One region of the Staphylococcus simulans genome, then DNA from elsewhere that is predicted to be linked to it. Evidence: riboswitches for the same ligand, from Rfam matches in the RefSeq annotation. Region 1 holds a riboswitch; each other region holds the start of a gene.

Region 1 (5,770 bases):
ATACGTCGCAATCGGATCAGGTAGTAATGTTTCATCGTCACCGATAATTTCGACTTTAATCATGTCGCAAACACCTGCGTGTTTTGCGATTTCTGCGATACGAACAGCTTCTTCAACTGTTTTCGCACCAGCTGTATTAGGGAACGTAACAAAGTCTTTTAAGTTAACGTTCGCAAGGGGGTTCGGTAAGTTTTTGTCATATAGATTCATACGACGTACCGCAAATGTCAGTACGTTTGTACCTGAAGCTTCGATAGCTTTCGTTTGTACATCTTCATTTTCAAATTTTCCTGTACCGAGTAATAATCTTGATTCCATTTCATAAGGTCCAATTTTTAACATATTATCCGCCTCCAACAAATTCTAATAGTTCTAAACGATCATCTTCGCGTACGATTTGGTTTGCGAAATCTTCACGTTGTATTAAGTTTTGGTTATGTTCTGCGATGACACGTTTTTTGTCGAGTTCTAAATGATTTAAAATATCTTGAATTGTGACTTCAGTATCGAATGTGAACGGATCACCATTAATGATGCACTTCATGTTTCTCCCTCCTTAATTCAAATTGAAAGGGTTCGAGTGTTTGTGGACGATGTCCAGTCGCAACCCATTCGGCCATTAATTCACCGATAACAGGTGATAATAAAATACCATTACGGTAATGGCCAGTGATAATCCATAATCCTTCTTGTACTTCATCCATAATCGGCTGTTCTTCTTTAGTCCATGGACGAATACCTGACCAGTATTTGAGTTCTTTGCTTCTCGCAAGTTCAGGCACACGTTTAATCGCTTCTTCTAATAACCATGTTTTACCTTGTTCAGATACACCGACAGAGTAATCATCAAAGTAGCTTGTTGCGCCGATTAAGAAACGATGCGGGGGTTTAGGTACGATATAGCATCCGTTAGTCATAAATAACGTTTGTTTTAAATCTAAGTCTTCATTTTCAACGAGCAAGACTTCGCCTTTAACGCCGCTGACTGCTTCTTGAATGTCTGGTTGTTCTGAGACATTGCCAGCCCAAGCACCTGTGGCTTCAATTACTTTATGTGCTTTTGTTAAAGTGCGACGTCCGTTACGCTCTGCTTCAATATCATAACCTTCACCGACACGATGAATTGCGGTTACGTTCGTGTGTGAGAAGCGATCAATATTTGGTGCGTTTTCGAGTGAAGCATGAAGTGCCTTAGTATAATGATTAGCATTGATTTGATGGTCGTGCGGCACAAACATCATGGCTTCTGTACCTTTAACTAAATGATTGGTCAGTAATGCTAAATCAGTATCTGATAAGTCTTGAACATCCTCATCATGTGAATGAAGAAATGCATATTGTTGTTTCAATGATGGGACATCTTCTGTTTGAGTGGCTAACTTAATCAGGCCATTTTGTTGGTACTGAATATCAATACCTGTTTCTGAAAATAAGTCTGTACTTAATGCGTTGAACTTAGCACGGGATGTAAGTGCTAAACGAAAGAGGGGGCTATCCTCTTTAAATTCATTTTGTGCACCTAACATACCGCCTGCTTTATAAGAGGCATGTTTGCCTTCGATATCACGGTCGATTAATGCGATAGATAAACCACTGTCTTTTAAATGTCTTGCGATAGACATTCCGATGACGCCTGCTCCGATAATAGCTAAATCATACATAATGTTCACCTTCCTTGAGGGTGCGAAGTGTTTGTATATCATGTTGTAAGAAGAAAGAAATGGCTGCGATACCACTAAAACCATGCGGCACTTGTGATAAGGTATTTTCGTTAATACCGCCAAGTGCGATGGTAGGCATATCTACTTGTAAGGCATCTGATATTTCAGATGGCGTACGTGGCGGTAAACCTGGTTTAGAACCGGTCTCGAAAAGATGACCGAATAACACAAAATCTAAGTGATGATTTTTAGCGGATTGAATTGTATCTTTATGATGTGTAGACATGCTGACACATGCATCTGGATACTTGTTTTTAAATTCAAAGGCACGCTCGTCCATCTCTTTAAAATGAATACGCTTTAAATCAAAATTTTCAAATAGTTTTATATTGGAATGCGCAGTGATTTTAGCTTTAGGAAATCCAGCATCTAGTAAGCGTTGAATATCTGTAGCTTGAGTTGCTTGAGCAGTTCGTACAATTAAACAGTCAATCACAGGCGCTATTTCAACATATTGAGCTATGGTTGTTTTTGTGAGTTCATATGGCGTTATCGCGACCCACACGATGGATTCACCTTCTTTAATCAATAAGTCGAAAGAAAAGCGAAATAAAAAAACGCTATTTCCATATAAGAAAATAGCGCATTAAACGTACAATACGCCACTTTCCTACGCTAGTATAAACTAGATCAGGTTCCAAGAATTTCCTTATCATACATAAGGATCTCAGCCTGTAGGAACAGGCACTTCCAGTGGACTTATTGAAATTATTTGATTCATAGTATTTCAGGAAGTCATCATATTCAATACTTTAACTAATCGTGTAGCGAGGCGTTAACGTATTGGACTGACTTTTTCATTCTTGAAATATAACTTCCTTCTATATACAAACACATCATAAATCACTTGCATTAAAATTGCAATAGCGAATCGCTTTCATTGTAGGTTTTTACTGCTTACAAGTAAGACTATTGAAACAAGCAAATATAGCCGTCAATATGTGTGATACAATGAGAAAAAACATAAGGGGATATACATGAAACATATATTCAAAAGTGCAGTTGTATCACTTGCGGTTGTGGCTAGTTTAACTTTAACAAATACAGAAACGTTAGCAGCAGGTAGCTATTATTATAATGGGATGACGGATTATAATGCGTCTAAAGCTTATCCTAAAACAAAGCGAATTTCTAATAATGATGTACAAATTAAACACATCGCAAATGCATACAAAGGAAAATATAAAGCAGTAGGACGTATTAGTAATAAAGATGGTTGGAAAGGTAGAGGTAAAGACAGTATGGGGACAGGGACTGTTATAGGACCTTATACATTAATTACCAATGCACACGTGATAGATGATGCCAAAGGTGCGGCAGCTAATCCTAAATATATTACGTTTGATTTAAATCGCGATGGTAAGGCAAAAACTTATACTTTCCACGCAACGAAAGTGGTTAAAGTACCTCAAGCCGATGTCGCATTAGTCTATACCAAAGAAAAACTGACGAACTACACACAAGCATTACCTCTTGCGTCGAATACTCAAATTAACAACTTAACTTATAATCGCAATCTCTATTCAGTAGGTTATCCATGGCAAAATGGAGATAATACAAAATCCTACTGGAGTAAATTAAAATTCATACAAAAATCTTCAAACGGCACAGAACTACAAACCAAAGATAAATTCCGTGCAGGTGCTTCGGGATCAGTCATGGTTGATGGTAATTATCGTATCTATGGATTACGCACATACGGCTATAACCTCTGGGGTACATCACCTTATAATTACGCCAAAGTTGAAATGGCAGGCGGAGAAGCGTTAAATGGATCAACAGGAAGTTTTGTGAGAAGTCATATTAGATAGACTTTAAATACAATCTCTTTAAAAGTGTGAAATGAGTCGCACGGATTAGGGAGATTGTTTTTTTGTTTTTATTTACCTAGTTTGATTCAATTTCGTAAAAAAAGATGACAATTATTTTACCTAAATAGTAAAATTAAAATTCAAGTTGTATATGGAATTAAGAATTGAACCGTAGTATAATTATATTAATAAATATCTAGGGGAACTAGTGAGTGCTTCAGTGTTTAAATATAAGGAAGGGCGGTATCAACTATGAAAAAATCTTTAAAATATCTACATCGTATGCCTTATTTTGCTGGGGTTCAGCCGTCTTAGCGTAATGACTTTATAACTATTCAGCGAAGTTATAAATAAGTAATTAATAATCGAGGACGCTTAAAAATATAAATCTATACTTCAAAGGAGAACATCAAGATGACTACGGCAGATAATAATTTAGTTCCTAAGTATAATGAGGAAAAAGGTAATGAAATTTTTCCAGTGAAAACACCATTAGAAAGATTAACAGCTATTGAAAATAAATTTGAAATTTTAGCACTTGACGTTAAAAATATCCAAATAGAACAAGCAAGAACAACCCAACATTTAAGTAACATACAAGAAAATTTTAAAATAGAATCCGAAAATGTAAAAGAAAGATTTAATGGAGTTAATCAACGCTTCGAACAGGTGAATCAACGATTTGACCAAGTAGATAAACGTATTGATCAAGTAGATAAGCGTTTTGAACAGGTAGACAAGCGCTTTGAACAAGTAGACAAACGATTAAAAGAGATGAATAATGAAACGAATCAAAACTTTAGTGAAGTTAAACAAGCAATAAATAAATTAGATGAGAAGTTTGAATCTAGATTAGAAAACAAGTTTTGTACATGGAAAAAAGAAATGATAACTACCATTACAATATCTTGTACTATAATCGGAGTCATTGTATCGTTGTTCAATTTTTATATCGTTCATTAATTAGTACTTTAAAAATTAAAGATTTAGAAAGCAGTAAACATCATGAGTGTAAGACAAAAACATTGAGTGATACGGCAGAAGTCTGACAGGCTTCTGCTTTTTTTGATGTTTTGTTATGAAATTAATTTTCAAGTTTGGGGCGCTGTTATGTGTTAAAATACCAATGGTATATATTATGAATAAAGAAGGTTAGAAAATGACTGAATATGTAGTGACAAACGGTAAAGTTTATACAGAAACAGGTGTCTTAGATAAAGGTTATGTGAAAATTTCTGATGGCAAAATTTCAGAGGTTGGTCATGGTGATTATCAAGGAGATCTAGAAGTAGTGGATGCACAAGGACAATATGTTTTACCTGGGTTTATTGATATTCATATTCATGGCGGGTACGGACAAGATGCGATGGATGCTTCGTTTGACGGATTGAAACATTTAGCTGAATCGTTACTTTCTGAAGGTACTACATCTTTCCTTGCGACAACAATGACACAATCAGTGGAAAACATCGATCGTGCTTTAGAAAATATTGTGGAATATAAAGCAGTTCAAGATAAAGAAAATGCGGCTGAAATTGCAGGAGTTCATTTAGAAGGTCCGTTTATTTCAGAACATAAAGTAGGCGCCCAAAACCCTAAATATGTACAACGTCCTTCAGTAGATGCGATTGAACACTTCCAAGAGAAAGCTGACGGTAATATTAAAGTGATTACTTTTGCCCCAGAAGTAGAAGGTGCAAAAGAAGTTCTAGAAAAATTATCCGACCCAATTATCTTTTCTATGGGTCATACTGTTGCGACATTTGATGAAGTGAATGAAGCAGTAGAACATGGCGCAAAACATGTCACACATCTTTATAATGCAGGAACACCATTTGAACATCGTGCGCCTGGACAATTTGGTGCGGCATGGACCAACGACGGTATCCATACAGAACTAATCGCAGATGGTATTCATTCACATCCAGCATCAGTTAAAATCGCTTATACAATGAAAGGCAATAAACGATTTTACTTAATTACAGATGCGATGCGCGCAAAAGGTATGTCGGATGGCGAGTATGATTTAGGTGGACAAAACGTTATTGTCAAAGGCTCAGAAGCACGATTAGAATCAGGTGCTTTAGCTGGCAGTATCTTAAAAATGAATGACGGCTTACGCAATATGCTTACATTTACTGGTGCATCACTCGAAGAAATGTGGCGTGTAACAAGCCTAAATCAAGCCATTGCGTTAGGTATAGACGATCATAAAGGCAGCATTAAAGAAGGCAAAGA
Region 2 (5,770 bases), 1.1 Mb from region 1:
AACTTTGTCTACACGTTAAAATTTCCTTCTCTTAACTCTATGATTAAAGTATACCCTTTCAACATTAAAATTAAATGAGAAAAAAGGGATTATTTATAGAAAATTTAAAACATACCGAATTCTTGAGATCGAATAGCTAAAATGACGATAGCTTTTCAATATTTTGAATATAAAATGCCACACGGGTATGAGGTTAAAAATTTAGCTACATCTATATTTTAACACACATTACAAATATTTAAAATACTGCTATAATGAAACCATTACTATATTACGTAAGAAAGTGGGCATCTTAAATGGAAACTCTATTTTCAGGAATTCAACCAAGTGGAATTCCAACATTAGGCAACTACATCGGTGCACTTAAACAATTCAGTGAAGTCCAAGATGATTATAATTGTTTCTTCTGCATCGTAGATCAACATGCGATTACAGTACCGCAGGACAGACTGAAATTGCGTGAGCGCATCCGTCAATTAGCCGCAATTTACTTAGCATCAGGAATCGACCCAGAAAAATCAACATTATTTATTCAATCAGAGGTTCCTGCACACGTTCAAGCAGGATGGATGCTGACAACTATTTCTTCTGTAGGCGAATTAGAACGTATGACACAATTCAAAGATAAATCATCTAAACAAACAGAAGGTATCCCTGCTGGTCTTTTAACTTATCCGCCACTTATGGCAGCTGATATCGTACTTTACAATACGAATATCGTACCTGTCGGCGAAGACCAAAAACAACATCTTGAATTAACAAGAAATCTTGTAGACCGCTTCAACAGCCGCTACAACGATGTCTTAGTAAAACCAGAAGTACGTATGCCGAAAATCGGTGGTCGTGTCATGAGTCTGCAAGACCCTACTAAAAAAATGAGTAAAAGTGATGATAATACGAAAAACTACATCTCTTTATTAGATAATCCAAATACAGCAGCTAAAAAAATCAAAAGTGCTGTAACTGACTCAGATGGTATCATTAAATATGACAAAGATAATAAACCAGGTATCAGCAACCTTCTTTCTATTTATTCAAGCCTAACTGACGAATCATTCTCAGACCTTGAAAAACGTTATGAAGGTAAAGGCTATGGCGACTTTAAAGGTGATTTAGCAGAAGTCGTTAAAAACTTCTTAACAGAATTCCAAGAACGCTATAACGATTACTACCATTCAGATAAACTAGATGAAATCTTAGATCTTGGTCGAGACAAAGCTATTAAAGCTTCTTCACGTACATTACAAAAAATGGAAAATGCGATGGGCTTAGGCCGTAAACGCAAAAGATAAATAGTATTTTAAGCCGTATATTCTTCTCTTGAGTATACGGTTTCTATTTGCCTCTTTTTAAACCTTGAACAATCTAAATAGTAATACCTCTATTAACTTAAATGTTATATAATAACGATATAAGATGAATGAGAGGTGTAGCACATGCTTTCTACAATAATAAGAACAGTAGCTTGTATCGCAGCAACGATTTATGTGGGGTATAGTCTTTTTGTACATTACGATATGGTTATTAACACAATTTTATTTATTGGTTCCTTTATCGTTTTTGCATTCTTTGTGGGTGTTTCATTGATTAAAAACGGTAACCTTCCGTTCTTTCATAATGCTCAACAACGTGCTGAATCTATCGGTACGAATTACTTTTGGATTTACGCGAGTTTGACTTTTTATATCGGTACAGTTTTTATTGCGGTTTTCCATGCGCTATAAGTAAAAAACAGCACCAGTACATTAATTTTCTTGTACTGGTGCTATTTTTATTAGTTTGCTTCTAATTATTGATAAATCTTACTGCCTTGTTCTACAAAATCTTTCGCTTTTTCTTTCATCGCATCTTGTCTTTCTTGCTCATCAAAATGATGTTGACGTAAATCATGAGAAATACGCATTGAACAGAATTTAGGTCCGCACATACTACAGAAGTGTGCAACTTTTGCTGACTCTTTTGGTAAGGTTTCATCATGATATTCACGCGCACGCTCTGGATCTAAAGATAAATTGAATTGGTCAATCCAACGGAATTCAAAACGTGCTTTACTAATTGCATCATCACGTTCTGATGCACCTTTCAAGCCTTTCGCTAAATCTGCCGCATGTGCTGCAATTTTATAAGTAATTACACCTTCACGTACATCGTCTTTATTTGGTAAACCTAAATGTTCTTTAGGTGTAACATAACAAAGCATTGCGGTACCATGACTTGCGATTTGTGCTGCTCCGATGGCAGATGTGATATGGTCATAAGCTGGTGCGATGTCTGTTGTAAGTGGTCCTAATGTATAGAACGGTGCTTCTTTACAGTAAAAATCTGCTAAATCTTGGTTTTCTTTGATTTTATGCATTGGAATATGTCCTGGACCTTCAATCATAACTTGAACATCATGTTTCCAAGCGATATCTGTTAATTCACCTAATGTTTTTAATTCTGAAATTTGGCTTTCATCGTTCGCATCATAAATTGAACCTGGTCTTAATCCATCTCCTAAAGAGACCGCAATATCATAACGATTTAAGATTTCACAAATATCATCAAAGTGTTCATATAAGAAGCTTTCTTCGTGATGCGCTAAACACCATTGCGCCATAATAGAACCTCCACGGGAAACAATGCCTGTTAAACGATCAACAGTTAATGGAACATAACGTAGTAATACACCTGCATGGATAGTAAAGTAGTCTACACCTTGTTCTGCTTGTTCAATTAATGTGTCACGATAGATTTCCCATGTTAAATCTTCCGCAATACCATTCACTTTTTCCAATGCTTGATAAATTGGAACTGTACCTACAGGAACAGGTGAATTTCTTAATAAATATTCACGTGTCGCATGAATGTTTTTACCTGTAGATAAATCCATAATTGTATCTGCACCCCAGTGTGTGGCCCATACTAATTTTTCAATTTCCGCTTCAATCGATGAAGACACTGCAGAATTACCGATATTCGCATTAATTTTTACTTGGAAGTTTTTACCAATAATCATCGGTTCAGATTCAGGATGGTTCACGTTATTAGGAATAATTGCGCGACCTCTCGCAATTTCATCTCTGACAAATTCTGGTTCGACACCTTCACGCGCAGCCACAAATTTCATTTCTTTTGTGATGATACCTTGTTTTGCATAATACATTTGTGTCACACGTTTACCTTCTTGTGCACGTTTAGGCTGATATTTAAATGGCGTTTCAACGAATTTATGATGACCTTCTTTTTTAAAGCCATTATCAATCGATTGCACCTTACGTCCTTCATATGCTTCTACATCTTCACGCGCTTCAATCCAGTTAGAACGTAATTTCGGAATACCTTTTTGGACGTCTACTTCATAACCTTCTTCGTGATATACACCCGCTGTATCATACACTGTAAAAGGTTCGTTCTTTTGTGTGCTGTAATCTGTCACCGTATCACTGAGTTCAATTTCACGAAACGGCACACGAATATCTTCATCTGCCCCTTGTTTAAAGACACGTCTGCTTGCTGGAAAACCTTTTTTCAATTCAATTTCTTCTTGTTTCATAAAATAATTCCTCCCTGCATCATTGCTAGGAGGCCTATAAAACATCAAGACAAGACAAATAAGAAAACGCATTCATAATTTTATGAATGCGTAAGGATTTTATACATATACAACTAAAAATAAACATATCTCTATGTCCATCTATCGTCATATTGAATTTCTGTTTCTTAATCATCTATGTACGCTTCCCTACGCTAGTACTAACTAGATCAGGTTCAAAGGGTTGATGGTATATCTTTCAGCCATTTCGGCACCCCTAGCAATGAGATATTTAATTTACATTTTTATACTAACATTCAACAATCTATTATACAAGTCAATGTGCGGTATCACATTTTAAAAGTCATAGTTATGTTATTAAGTTAAGTGTTTTCTCATTCTATTTAATGTAATCATTGAGGCCTTTGCTTCACCCACTTTTTCATAACCTAACTTTTGATATAAGGCATTTGCTTTGTAATTGATTTGATTTACAGTTAGTGAAATCTTATTAAATCCTGCTGCTTTAGCTTTATGTTCCGCTTCTTCCAACAAAGCTTGTCCGACACCTCTACGTTGAAACTCGGATGAAACAGATAACATACTGACATGATACTCATCATCTTCACCCTCTTGCATACGAATTAATGACAAGATAGATTGATAATAATTCAAAATATGCGGAAACACAAAAATGTGTTTTAACAAAGCAATTTGAATGACTGTCGAAACTAAACTTCGTTCTAAGTCACGATATGGCATACATGTCATCAACCCTGCTACTTTATCATTAATCGTTGCTTGAAGTGTATGTTCATAGCTGAAGCGATTCTTTTTCTTGCGATACATTTTCTGCATATAGTGTTCAATTAATCGGTCATTCTGACTCCCTAACATCGCATGACACATATCACCAATCGCGACATAGCTTAAATGTCCAGCTTGATCAAAATCACGTGATGCTGAAGTTATTTTTATAGTATCATTCACGCTTAGCGCTCCTTTTTTCTAGTTTGTTGGTGCAAGTTGTCTTACTGTATTCATACGCAATTTATGATTTGGAATCGGCATGTGCAACATCCACTCATCAATCATATGCTTCCTATTAATTTCATCTAACTTGCTTTGGACTTCTTCCTTATTTCCACTAATAATATGCATACGTTTTTCTGTCACTTCAAATGTTTCATCAGTTTGTGATAAATAATCATCAACTTGTGCTTTAGTATTTAAAACCGTGCGTCTGCCATCTTTAGAAATCAATTCAAAATGACGTTGTGAAAATCGAAATGGTAATTGATTATCACCAACTGCTGTAACCATAGCGGGTATACTTACAATAAAGCGTCCTTCTGGGAAGCGTGATTTATAAGCCTCTAAAGCCTCCTCTAGCGCTTCTTGTTCAGCGTTAATAAAGAATGCATAGATGACACCAACTTTAGCTTCTGCAGCTTGTATTACTGAATTTAAACTCGTGCCCAGTAAATATACAGGTACACTTGAGGTCTCACTTTGACGTTTGGCCGTTTTTAATCCTGCGTATTTAGATGTATTATCAAAATTTTGAGTGTTCAAGCGATTCAATATCTCAAATTTTTCATCAAATGAAAAGTAGTGCTCTTTCAACTCTTCTTTTAAGATTTCAGTTACCTTAGGATATCCTCCTGGTGCTTTTCCTACCGCCAAATCTACACGATGGTTAGATAATTCATCCATTAAATGAAATTGTTCGATTATTTTAAGCGGATGATAATGCTGCAACATAACTCCGCCAGAACCTATGCGTAAGTCTTTAGTTTGATTCAATAAATGCATCGTTAAGATTTCTGGAGATGTTCCAATCACATCTTTCAAATTATGATGTTCTGCGACTAAATAACGTGTATATCCTAATTGATCTGCAAGTTGCGCAAGTTCTATCGTTTGTTTTAAAGCTTCTTGTGACGTTTGATTTTTAGTAATGGGCGTTTGGTCTAATATACTGACCGGCAACATATAACCCTCTCCTGTTCTTGTCTCTCTTACTTGTCATGCTAGGGTTAAGCGTACATAAAGTCAAAGACTACGATTTTCTTAAATTATGCATAAAGAAAAACACGGCCAAAACTGACCGTGTTTCAATATTTAAATCCCCTTATTGTGTGAAAAATTATCCCTTTGTTTATTACTCTTTGTCTTTCTTTTTCTTACCTGTTTCTCTATCGATACTCTTATCGATATAAGCGTGTTTTAATGTAGTTTCACCACCGATTTGGT
Region 3 (5,770 bases), 490 kb from region 1:
CGCAATGGATACAACATCTAAGCTTTCAGCACTATCTGTACCTTTCATTGTTGTTGTATCATCTATAAGCGTTAAAATTTCTGAAGCATTTCCTTTGATTACAGTTGGTTTCACTTGCTCTAGGAATGTTTTGCAGAATTGTTTACGATACGTTGATGCGCCCACAGCAACGGGATCAAACACTAACGGTGTGTTTGTCTTATTCGCAATTTTTCCAACTTCTAACATTGCTTGTTCATTCGCTTTTGTCAGTGTGCCAATATTAATTAAGACTGTACCCGCGTGTGGATAAAAATCTTCTGCTTCTTCTGGTGCTTCGCTCATTGCTGGACTCGCACCTAAACTTAAGAGTCCATTAGCTGTAAAATTTTTGACGACATCATTCGTAAAACAAATAACTAATGGATGTTCTGTTCTGATTCTATCTAAACCTTTACTCATCATCTAATCCTACTTTCTTCATATATGCGAAATGGTTAACTGGTCCTCTGCCTTGTCCGATCTCAGGTGTATATTTAATACTTAATGCGATAAAGTCTTTTGCTTTTTTAACCGCTTCATAAATCGTTTTCCCTTTCGCTAGCTCAGCCGCAATTACAGCTGAAAAAGTACAACCTGTACCATGTGTATGTTTTGCTTCATATCTTTCACTTTCAAAAATTTCTAAACCATCTTTCGTAAATAGATAGTCTTTTGCGATATTGTCATCTTCGATATGACCACCTTTAATGACTACACCTTTACTGCCGATTTCTTCTATGAAGATTTTACCTGCTTTTTTAATCGCATCTTCATTATCTAATTTGAATCCTACAATTTCCTCTGCTTCAGGTAAGTTAGGTGTTGCAACATCAGCAAGTGGTAACAAGATACTTTGTAAGGCATGTTTACCTTTATCATCCATTAAAGAGTCTCCACTTTTGGCTAGCATTACTGGATCAATGACATATGGAATTTCAGGATGCTTTTCTAAATAAGTACGAATTAATTCCATCATTTCTTTTGTCGCAATCATGCCAGTTTTAATCGCTTGCGGTAATTCGTCATCAAACACACTATCTAACTGTTCTTCTAACCAAGATAATTCTAAGTTATGAATGTGTTGAACCCCTTTTGTATTTTGCGCTACGATACTTGTGATTGCGGCCATCCCGTACACACCGCATGCATGAAATGACTTTAAGTCAGCCATTACACCTGCGCCGCCTGTTGGATCTGTGCCTGCAATCGTTAAAGCAATTTTCGGTTTGTTCATAATTATTTACCTCCAAATTCCCATTGTTCTTTTGTATAAGCCATATTAAAGAAGTTTCGTTCATGTACTGTACTTTGTAGATAATTCTCTCTGACTTCTTGTCTCTCTGTATCTGTCATATGTTTAGTTAACTCATTCATTAATTGATTTAAAACATCGATTAATGCATCCATTTCTGTTTGATAGAATTCAAACCATTTTTTCAATATAGAAGATTGATTTAATCTGTCATCCTGCATTGCGCGTTTTGCTACTTCTGCATAGACATAAGGACAAGGTGCCATTGCCGCAATCGCATATGCAGCATTTTCATGGGCATAAACGTTGTAATACATATGTTTAATATAATGGTCACCACTTGGCGGCCACACTTTTTGTTGTACGATTTCGTGATACGGTTCACCCACGTATTCTGCCATGAATTCATGTGCTTCCACTTCACCATTCACAATGAATTGAATTTGATCAACTAGAAATCGAACACTTTCTAAATTCGGCATTTTAGGAATTAATAAAGCATAGATATTCGCAAACTCTCTTAAGTACGAGGCATCTGCACGTAAATATTGTCTAATTGACTCTTTATCTATATTCCCTTTTAACAATGCTTGAATGAAATTATCGTCATAAATTTGATCAATAATCGGTTGTGCATCTCTTTCAAGTGTTTCAGCAAAAGTCACTTTTATTCCTCCAATAAAAAAACTGCATTCCAACCTAGGAGTGCAGTTTCAGTATTTTTGCATCATGCATACTATGTATCTACTTTCCTACGTTGGTCTTAACCAAATCAGGTTTAAAGGGTCTAGTTTCCTATCTCAGCCAAAAGGCGCCCCTAGCAGTTTTTATTTAATTTATTTACATACTAAACATATCAAAGCCCTTTCATACTTGCAATGAATCTGTTTTCATAAAAAAAGCCGAGACCTTAGTCTCGACTTGAATTTTAACTATTTAACATTAATAACCCCAAGCACTTAATCCTTGTACGTTATATGCATGTACAGCTGAGTTGATTTGATCTTGAACTGTTGCTGTAGAACCATGACCAGGCATTGTTTGGAATAAACCGCTGGCACCTGATGGATTATACGCATTAACTTGTCCATTTGATTCACGTGCAATGATGTTTTCCCATACTGATGCAGATACGCCTGTACGAGCTTCCATTTGTGCTGCTGCGTATGCACCTGTAGAACCTGCAGTATTACCGTTAGCTAATCTTACTGAACCTGAACCATAAGATGCATATGATGGTGCACTGTATGATGCTTGTGGTGCGTTATAAGATTGTTGTGGTGCTGTATATGATGATTGTGGCGCATTGTTTGATTGCGCTTGGTTATAATTATTGTAAGATACTTGTTGCGTATTGTATGCATAGTGGCTGTCTGATTGTACAGCTGTTTGTGTTGTCGCAACTTTTTTAGGTTCTTTAACTTTTAAACTTTCATCTACTAAGATTAAGTCAGATTTTTTATCGTTCCATTTTTTTAATTCTTTGACTTTAACGTCGAATTTTTTAGCGATTTTATTTAAAGTGTCACCTTTAACTACAGTGTATTCACCTTTTTCGTTTAGATACTTTTCAGCGTCTTTTACTTTCTTCGCATGTTCAGCTTTTGATGATGATTTTGCTTGTACGTCTTGAGTTCCAATTCCTGTTGCCAATACTGCTGCAGCAGCTGTCACCGCTGTCGATGCTACTAGTAATTTCTTCATGTAAAATATGTCCTCCCATAAGGTGTTTGTATTAAATCATTTATTTGATGTCTTTATAATAGCATCTATCCTAATAACATAGGTTACAACAATATATATTTCTTGTGTCTTTCTTTACATACATATTACAAAAGGCAGGTTACCTCCTAAATTGGAGATAACCTGCCTGATAGATTTTTAACTATTTATTTATAATCAGTTAGCTGAATTATGCAGTAACCCAGTGACCTGCACCTGCGCCACCGTCATATAATTTAACAGCTGCTGCGTCTTGTACGCTTTCTGGTGCTGATGCTGGTGATTTACCTACCCATTCAGCTGGTGCTACTGAATCCCAAGTTGATTGTAAGAATTGGAATTTACCTGCTGCACCTGATGATGGGTTGATTGCGTGGATGTCGCCACCTGATTCACGTTGTGCAATTGCACGTAAGTGATCATTTAAACCAGCTGATGAACCAGTGCTTGCTGATTGTTGTGGAGCAGCTTGTTGAGCTTGAGGTGCTGCTTGTTGTGCTGGTGCTTGTTGAGTTGTTGCTTCTTGTGCTTGTGGTGCTGCTTGCTCAGCTACTGGAGCTTGTTGAGCTGCTGGTGCTTGTTGAGTTGTAGTTTGAGCTGCTGGTGCGTTACCGCCTGCTTGACCATAGCTCCAGCTCCAATATTGACCGTCTGATTCAAAGTTGAAGTCTAAACCATTATATTCAAAGTTAATATTATAAGCGCCTTCTTGTACAGGGCTTTCGTTTAATTGTTCAGGATTGTTTAATGCTGTTTCTGCTAATTGTGCTTGATCTGCATTTCCTTGTTCAGATGCGTGAGCTTCTGCTCCTACTCCTACTGCGAATAATGCTGCTGTTGCTGATGAAGCTACTAATAATTTTTTCATTTCTAAAAATCCTCCTATAAGGTAATTGTTTTTTCGTGTGATTAATATCATCAATTTGCAATTACAACTATATCATCTGAAATCAGGGTGTAGGTTACAACCAAATAAAAAAATACAGCTTAATTTTACGTGTAAATTACATTAAAATAAAATAGTTAGGTATCTTACTATCACTTCAAATCCTATTAATATCACATTCTAACTGAATTTTGACTCTTAACCTATGTAACATTTATGTAATCTTTCAGATAATTGAAGGGTTATTTTACCCTTTACATCGGCTAAAATTTCTAGAAAAAACCGCAATAAAACATGGTTTTTTCTCTGTCAAACGTCTTTTTATAAAAAAAGACCCTGCATAAAGTGAAATTTATGCAAAGTCTTGGTGAGTATTAGTATATTTAAAGAGTTTTTTATGGATTAAGTTGAAAGTACAAAATTGAAAATGGAGCAATCCAAGCATCTTTCGCAGTAAAAGCTATGCGTTGGACTAAATAGAGTTTAAAAATAGAGTTTGGAATAGATTATAGGAATCTTCCTATAATAGAAAGAAGGATAATTCTAACATCATAATGAATTACTTTTAATTAACGAGAGGACAGCATGATACTTTGAACAGGATAGAGATGAATACATCATGCTGGTTGTTGCAATTTGATTTTGGGAGATATGCAGTTAAGCATATATAATGTCAATGGATAACTTGGTAGTTAGAGATGAATGGCGTCGAAGGACGGGCTTCCTTCATATTCACCCATCAAAGTGTCCGTTTGTGCATGGTGTGATGAGAATTGACAACTTGAATTGTCATTCGGATGCGAGATAAATTTGATTGTTTCTACAACCAGCTCCATACCGAAATGTGTTTGATTATCTTTTTCATATTTGTAGGAATGCATATAGCCAGTAATACCGACAAGCGATCCTTTTTGTGTATAGCTGGCAATATTTCGGGCAATCTTGCCAAAAGCCTTACAATTAATAAAGTCTACAGATTGTTTGTTCTGGCCTTGATAGTTATAATGACGTTCTGTCGCAACACTAAAGTATACAATGTCTGATTCCTCCTTTGCTGTCAATTGAGGTTGTTTCGTCAATCTTCCTACAATAACGATTTTATTTAGCATTTTGTCACCTCCTTGGTTACTATCATATTCAGATTGATACATATCGTCAAAACACAAATTAAGAGAAATTTTATAGTTGATTGGTTAATTTTCTGTACTATTTCTCAAATATTTTTATCTTTTACGCTATACTAGAATCAGAAAGAAAAAATTTGCAGATTTTAAAAAGATTGGAGTGACTTCAATTGAAAACATTTAAAGCAGTCAGATTCCAAATTGTCACTGAACACGGTGGCGTTATAGAATATGAACTCTATGATGGTGTAATTATCAATAAAGAACAAAGCGGCACCGGCTGGTTGTTAGAAATTGTAATCTCCAGTAACCACTACGATATTATGAAAGAATATATGGATGATGAAACATTATTAGATATACGTGTTGTGATCACACGTCCTTCTAATGATCCTGCATTATTCGATGCAACAATTAAAAATATTTCATTATACGATAATGAGCGTATGTCTATTATTTTTGATTGCCACGTCTATACATTAAGACAAGTTTATGCTGAAAATTTATTAGCACAGCTTGTAGATGATGGATTATCTGGTGAAGAATTGAAGACTTCATTCAACCGTATGATGCAATCAAAACCACGTTTAAAAGACGAAAAAAGAGAAGATTAAAAAAAGACTGAGACAATATAGATGAATTAAAGCAATGCTTTATATCTATTGTCTCAGTCTTTTTATATCAGCTTATACATCTTGGATTGCGAATGTTAATTCACAGCTACATGCCAATTGACCATCAACAGTTGCTTTCGCAGTGCCTTTA
Region 4 (5,770 bases), 1.2 Mb from region 1:
AAATCATTTGCGAAACGTATTATGGAAAAATATGACATCCCAACTGCAGAATATGTAGAAGTGGATTCTAAATCTGATGCATTAAAATATGTAGAAGATTGCAAGATTCCTGTTGTCTTGAAAAAAGACGGTCTTGCCGCAGGTAAAGGTGTTATTATCGCGATGACACGTGATGAAGCGAAAGAAGCAGTCGAAACACTGTATCCTGAAGAACAAGGCAAAATTGTATTCGAAGAATTCTTAGAAGGCGAAGAATACTCTGTCATGACCTTTGTGAATGGCGATTATGCTGTACCTTTCGATACGATTGCACAAGACCATAAACGTGCATATGATGGCGATAAAGGACCAAATACAGGCGGTATGGGTGCGTATTGCCCAGTGCCTCATATTTCAGAAGATGTACTAAAACGTACAAATGATGAAATTGCGCAACCGATTGCGAAAGCAATGCAAGAAGAAGGATATCCATTCTTCGGTGTCCTATATATTGGCGCAATCTTAACTGAAGAAGGTCCGAAAGTTATCGAGTTTAATGCACGTTTCGGAGACCCTGAAGCACAAGTATTATTAACACGTATGGAAAGCGACTTAATGCAGCACATTTTAGACCTAGAAGCACGTAAACCGATTGAATACAAATGGAAAGACGAAGCTGTTGTAGGTGTGATGTTAGCGTCTAAAGGCTATCCTGGCTCATATGAAAAAGGTGTGAAAGTCAGCGGCTTTGATTTAGATGGACTTACATTTGTCAGCGGTCTGAAAAAAGAAGGCGACGATTACGTTACTTCTGGCGGCCGTGTTATCTTAGTGATCGGTGAAGGCAAAACAGTTAAAGAAGCCAAAGCAAATGCTTATAAAAAAGCAGATGCCATTGATAGTGAAGGTTTATTCTATCGTCGTGACATCAGTGATAAAGCAATTAAACACGAAGCATAATTTAAAAGAATAGATTTATACTAAAAACAGCCGTACATTGTGTATCGGCTGTTTTTTGGTATGTAGAAAAATACTTGAATAAATTATTGTTAAGTCGTGTATCTTCTAATTATGAAATTGTAGGGACAAAATAAAAAAGCAAGGAAGCAGAACTTCCTTACTCTTCAGGCAATGATTTCGCCATATCAATATAAGCTTGTTTATATCCAGAAACGTAGCGAGAGCTGCGTCTCTTGAATAATTGATGGAAACGCCAAGAACGTTTACGGCTCTTAATGTAACGTTTTAAACGGCGCTTTTTATTTTTTAGTTTTGACATGGTTTCAATTTCTTTGACGGCTTGTTGATAGCCTTTTTCGTATGCATCATTACGTTTTTTCATGAAATTTTGCCCCCAATCTTTCTGTGTGAATCTGATTATTTCAATTATAACATGTATATGACTTTTGACTTAATTAAACGATAATATTTGTTAAATAAAAAATAAGCAGTAAACGGTTGAATCGGTGACCGTTCACTGCTGGGAAAAATATGGATGAATGAAAATGTAAATATTGGTTGGGCTGCAGCTCGACAACCACAGCCCGATAAAAATTTTAAGAATTATAAATGCTTGTGTCAACCACGTACGTCAGTAATTCCTGTAATTGGTAAATAATGAGCTAACATTACAGAAATAATTAATATCGCCGCGAATAATAAGATAAATAAGATGTCGCGATAACTAAATGGTGCGTAGTAATAATACGTTCTTTTACCATCTTTAAATCCTTTTTTCTCCATAGCAACCGAAAGTTGATGTGCTTTTCGTATGTTTTGACTTAACAACGGAATAATTAAATGTTTCACACGCTTGAAACCGCGATAATTTGATTTATCTACCATACGATAACGCATCTTCAATGATTTACGTAGTTGAATGAATGAACTGATAATCAACGGTACCATACGGATGGCAGCCATAAACGCGTAGGCTACTTTTGGTTTTACACGCAAATGCTGCATCAGGCTGTAGAAGATCATCACAATTTGAGACGTAAAGGCCATCACAATACCGAAGAATGTGACGGTATCCGTACGCATAGATAAATGCAGTCCTCTCACTAAACTTTCAGTTGTGATATGAATAAAGCCTAATTTAAATAGGGTATGTGTACCATCTCCGTAGAAAATCATAAAGAGTGCTGAGATGATACTGAATATCACAGTGTAAAGTACGAATAGGGCAGTGACCTTCAATTTCATACCGCCGAAAATCAGTAAGAATAAAAACATCAAAGTGGTTAGGTAAATCATCACATCAAAGTTGTGAATGAAAATCACAAAGAAGAATAAGAAAATACCTAAACCAAGCTTGGTGATAATATTAACTTCATCTACGAAGGTGAAATACTTTTTCCATGCTTCATACATTTGTTTCACCTTCCATTTCAAATAGAACATCTTCACATAACATGTGGTCACGTAATTCGATACGTCTTGTCGGATAACGTTCAATGATATGTGGGTCATGCGTAACCATAATAATCGTTTGACCTTGTGCAACACGTTGTTGGAAAAGATTTAATAAATTAAACGTGTTGTGACTGTCTAAACCAAATGTTGGTTCATCAAGTAAAATAATATCAGCACGTGAACTTAAAGCAGTCGCAACACTTAAACGTCGTTTTTGACCCATTGATAATTCGAAGGGATGTTGATCACGAACTGCTTCTAAATTCAATAATTCAATCAGTTTTTCAGTTTCAGCTTTTGCGCTTTCGCCGCTGAAGTTGATAAAGATTTCTTCATAAACAGAATTCGTAATGAACTGCAGTTCTGGGTTTTGATAAACCAGATACATATGCTTTGCTGCTTCTTTAATTTTATGAAGCGGTTGCCCATCATAAGACATCTCTCCGCGATATTTAATCAATTGCATCATAGACTCAAGTAAAGTGGTTTTACCTGCACCATTTTTACCTGTGATGGTAATCCACTCACCATCGCCGATTGTGAGTTCAGGTACTTGAATGAGTGTTTTCTTACCACGTATGACTTCGCCATTTTCATATTTGAAGCGTGATGTTATGTCTTTATTCGGTAATAATTCAGCTTTAGGTGCATGGTCCCAAGCCTTTGGATGCCATACTCCATATTCAGTCAGCAAATCTTCGTGTTGATGTAAAATCACTTGAGGCGTATCATCTGCGATGATTTCCCCATGATGATTCATTAAAATAACACGATCCACATGTTCCCAAATGTGTTCCACTTTATGTTCTACAATCAAGACAGTTTGTTCTTGCCACATGTCTTTAATTTGATTCCATAAATCTTCTGTCGCATCCACATCTAACATGGCAGTCGGTTCATCCAAGAATAATGTATCTGCTTCTTGAAGCACCGTTTCAGCAATTGCTAATTTTTGTTTCATACCGCCGCTTAATTGTTGAACCGTTTGTTTAGGACCAACGTCTAAGTCGACTGATGCTAATGCTTGTTGAATTAAAGCGTCCATCTCTTTTCTCGGCACTTGTTTATTTTCTAACACAAATGCGAGTTCTTCATAAACCTTTGGCATACAAAATTGTGTGTCTGGGTCTTGGAAGATGACGCCGCTATTTAAATCGACTTCCAATGCGTCATATTTCATTGGAAGCTCGATTAGGTTCGGCACAATGCCGCTTAATACATTGAGTAAGGTACTTTTACCGCAGCCTGAAGGGCCGAGTAATAAGACCTTTTGTTTATCAGGTATTTCTATATCTAAACCATCAAATATTTTATCTGGTGCATTTGGATATTTAAGTCGTAAATTTTGAGCAAGTAACACGTTTATGTCTCCTTACAAATTGTCATAATCCTTTTTGGAAGCAGGACGGAATAATTTTGTAACCCCAGTCTGATCCAGAGCTTTGACAAGATAATATGGGAAAATCCCAGCAAGTACAATCCCGCTGATACAACGGAAGAATACATATAAGAATAAGTTCCATCCAGCTACTTCACCTAAATAACCATAGTAGAAGTCGATAGGGAAAGTAACTAATGCGGCTGCTAGACCAGCAAGTACCGCTACCATTAATTTGCGTGATTTATAACGGAAAATCGCAAAAATAATTTCACACGCTAAACCTTGTAGTAAGCCGTAAACAATTGTCGCAATATCAAAGCGTCCCATTACAATTGTTTCCCCAGCACCAGCAGCGAATTCAGCTAACAGTGCAATACCGGCTTTCGGAATGATTAAGTAAGCAACAACAGCAGCTGCGAACCACATACCGTAAGATAATTCTTCTAAGTGTAAGCCAGTCACTTGCATGGCTTTATACACTAAGTTCCAAATGTTGTAAATGATAGCAAAGATAACTGCGATTAACACAGTAACTAAGATATCTGAAAGCTTAAGTCCTTTAGACATAATGTCAATTCCTCCTATATAAACAAAAAAACACGCAAACTTGTCTAGCAAGCAGCGTGAAAATAAGCATCAGAATACCCTGGTTCTACCCTGAAATCCTAAACCAGTTCATTCTTTACACTTTCCTACGCTAGTCTCAGCTAGATCAGGTTCGAAGGGTTTGAAGCTTTGTGCTTCATCTCAGTTCGAAACACCCCTAGTGTATTTCTTTATTAGATTTATACTAAATGTATGCTTTTTAATAGGTTCTGTCAAGGTGATTTTAGATTTAAGCCAGAGAGAACGGGTATGAAAAAGGCAAGTTCACATTAAGATTACGTTAAATTGTGTATTTAGGATTGAGCATAGCGTCTGAGTCTAATATACTACCATAGAATGATTTACTTTAATTTTTAAAGACACAATGGAATTGTTCATATATAATAACTATGAGGTGAAAAACATGTCGTATATAAAGAAGCACGCTGAAATCATTTATAGTTTGATTATTGGCATTGTTTCACTTTTCATTGGAATCATTGTATTACTCAATCTATCATTTATCCATAAACTTGCGAAGGGGAGCAAGGTTGACATACATATTAATAATGTGTGGGATTTCATCAATGCTTTCTTTGTTGAAATAATACGGATTATGAGTCAATTTATTGGTCATTTCCCAGTGGTCAGCGCCATCTTGATTATCTTGTTCGGTGTTGCATTGCTATGGATTGGCTATTTATTATTTATGACTACAAAATATGATTATGATATCTCAATTTTCTTCCTTATAATAGGAATCTTTTTCTTCCTCATCACAATCGTCTTTATGACACAAGTTTACGGCTTCTTTGCGATTGTATTCGTGGTTCCGTTTATTGTGCATATCGGATACATTGTGTACAAGGATGAGTTGAACAGTGCGCACCAAAAAGAGCACTATCTATGGATTATCTGTACGTACGGAATCAGTTATTTAATTTCTCAAATTTCGTTATATGGCAGAATCGAAAGTCATGAAATTGCGTTAATTGATATTTTAAGTGTCAACGCATTCTTCGTTGTCATGTGGTGTTTAGGTCAAATGTCTATTTGGAATTTCTTATTCCTTAGAAGATCATTGCCGCTAACTAAAGCAGAATTAGGCGAAGAAATGTTGTATTCACGTACAGACAAGAACGGCACAATTAGCCAAACGAAAGAACAGCTGCGTGAAATTCAAGAACGTACACAAGAATTGACATACAGAACACGCAGAAGTATTGATTTAGAGAAAATCAGAAGAAAACGAGATAGTTTCAAAAAAGCAGTTAAAGATAAAGTCAATCTGCAAGAAGACGATTTCCCAACTTGGATGCGTCGTCCAAAATGGATTAAACCGGGTATCGTTGAATTGATTTGCGGTGCGATTTTATTCCTATTTACCTTACTAGAATTAAACAACCGTAA

What was found. Region 1 has a riboswitch for thiamine pyrophosphate ahead of MUA87_RS01825 (thiamine phosphate synthase). Riboswitches for the same ligand answer to the same signal wherever they lie in the genome.
Region 2: it holds a riboswitch for thiamine pyrophosphate, as region 1 does, so the genes downstream of both, thiC (phosphomethylpyrimidine synthase ThiC) here and MUA87_RS01825 (thiamine phosphate synthase) in region 1, are expected to answer to the same signal.
Region 3: it holds a riboswitch for thiamine pyrophosphate, as region 1 does, so the genes downstream of both, tenA (thiaminase II) here and MUA87_RS01825 (thiamine phosphate synthase) in region 1, are expected to answer to the same signal.
Region 4: it holds a riboswitch for thiamine pyrophosphate, as region 1 does, so the genes downstream of both, MUA87_RS08795 (ECF transporter S component) here and MUA87_RS01825 (thiamine phosphate synthase) in region 1, are expected to answer to the same signal.

The regions. Positions count from the first base shown of each region.
Region 1 covers NZ_CP095100.1:467,847-473,616, forward strand. Annotated here, with positions in the region: gene MUA87_RS01810 (thiazole synthase) at 1-342, opposite strand, end outside; gene thiS (sulfur carrier protein ThiS) at 344-544, opposite strand; gene MUA87_RS01820 (NAD(P)/FAD-dependent oxidoreductase) at 528-1,661, opposite strand; gene MUA87_RS01825 (thiamine phosphate synthase) at 1,654-2,226, opposite strand; TPP riboswitch at 2,312-2,423, opposite strand; gene MUA87_RS01830 (trypsin-like serine peptidase) at 2,699-3,532, shown strand; gene MUA87_RS01835 (hypothetical protein) at 3,947-4,495, shown strand; gene nagA (N-acetylglucosamine-6-phosphate deacetylase) at 4,692-5,770, shown strand, end outside.
Region 2 covers NZ_CP095100.1:1,988,102-1,993,871, forward strand. Annotated here, with positions in the region: gene trpS (tryptophan--tRNA ligase) at 297-1,292, shown strand; gene MUA87_RS09370 (hypothetical protein) at 1,437-1,724, shown strand; gene thiC (phosphomethylpyrimidine synthase ThiC) at 1,790-3,535, opposite strand; TPP riboswitch at 3,705-3,803, opposite strand; gene MUA87_RS09380 (GNAT family N-acetyltransferase) at 3,893-4,504, opposite strand; gene MUA87_RS09385 (MsnO8 family LLM class oxidoreductase) at 4,523-5,509, opposite strand; gene MUA87_RS09390 (peptide ABC transporter substrate-binding protein) at 5,679-5,770, opposite strand, start outside.
Region 3 covers NZ_CP095100.1:962,303-968,072, reverse strand. Annotated here, with positions in the region: gene thiM (hydroxyethylthiazole kinase) at 1-441, opposite strand, end outside; gene thiD (bifunctional hydroxymethylpyrimidine kinase/phosphomethylpyrimidine kinase) at 434-1,255, opposite strand; gene tenA (thiaminase II) at 1,258-1,938, opposite strand; TPP riboswitch at 2,006-2,102, opposite strand; gene MUA87_RS12800 (LysM peptidoglycan-binding domain-containing protein) at 2,216-2,977, opposite strand; gene MUA87_RS04260 (transglycosylase family protein) at 3,186-3,863, opposite strand; gene MUA87_RS04255 (single-stranded DNA-binding protein) at 4,574-4,990, opposite strand; gene MUA87_RS04250 (YwpF family protein) at 5,176-5,619, shown strand; gene fabZ (3-hydroxyacyl-ACP dehydratase FabZ) at 5,692-5,770, opposite strand, start outside.
Region 4 covers NZ_CP095100.1:1,872,601-1,878,370, reverse strand. Annotated here, with positions in the region: gene purD (phosphoribosylamine--glycine ligase) at 1-939, shown strand, start outside; gene MUA87_RS08810 (hypothetical protein) at 1,097-1,321, opposite strand; gene MUA87_RS08805 (energy-coupling factor transporter transmembrane component T family protein) at 1,558-2,352, opposite strand; gene MUA87_RS08800 (ABC transporter ATP-binding protein) at 2,345-3,754, opposite strand; gene MUA87_RS08795 (ECF transporter S component) at 3,767-4,342, opposite strand; TPP riboswitch at 4,448-4,550, opposite strand; gene auxA (lipoteichoic acid stability factor AuxA) at 4,785-5,770, shown strand, end outside.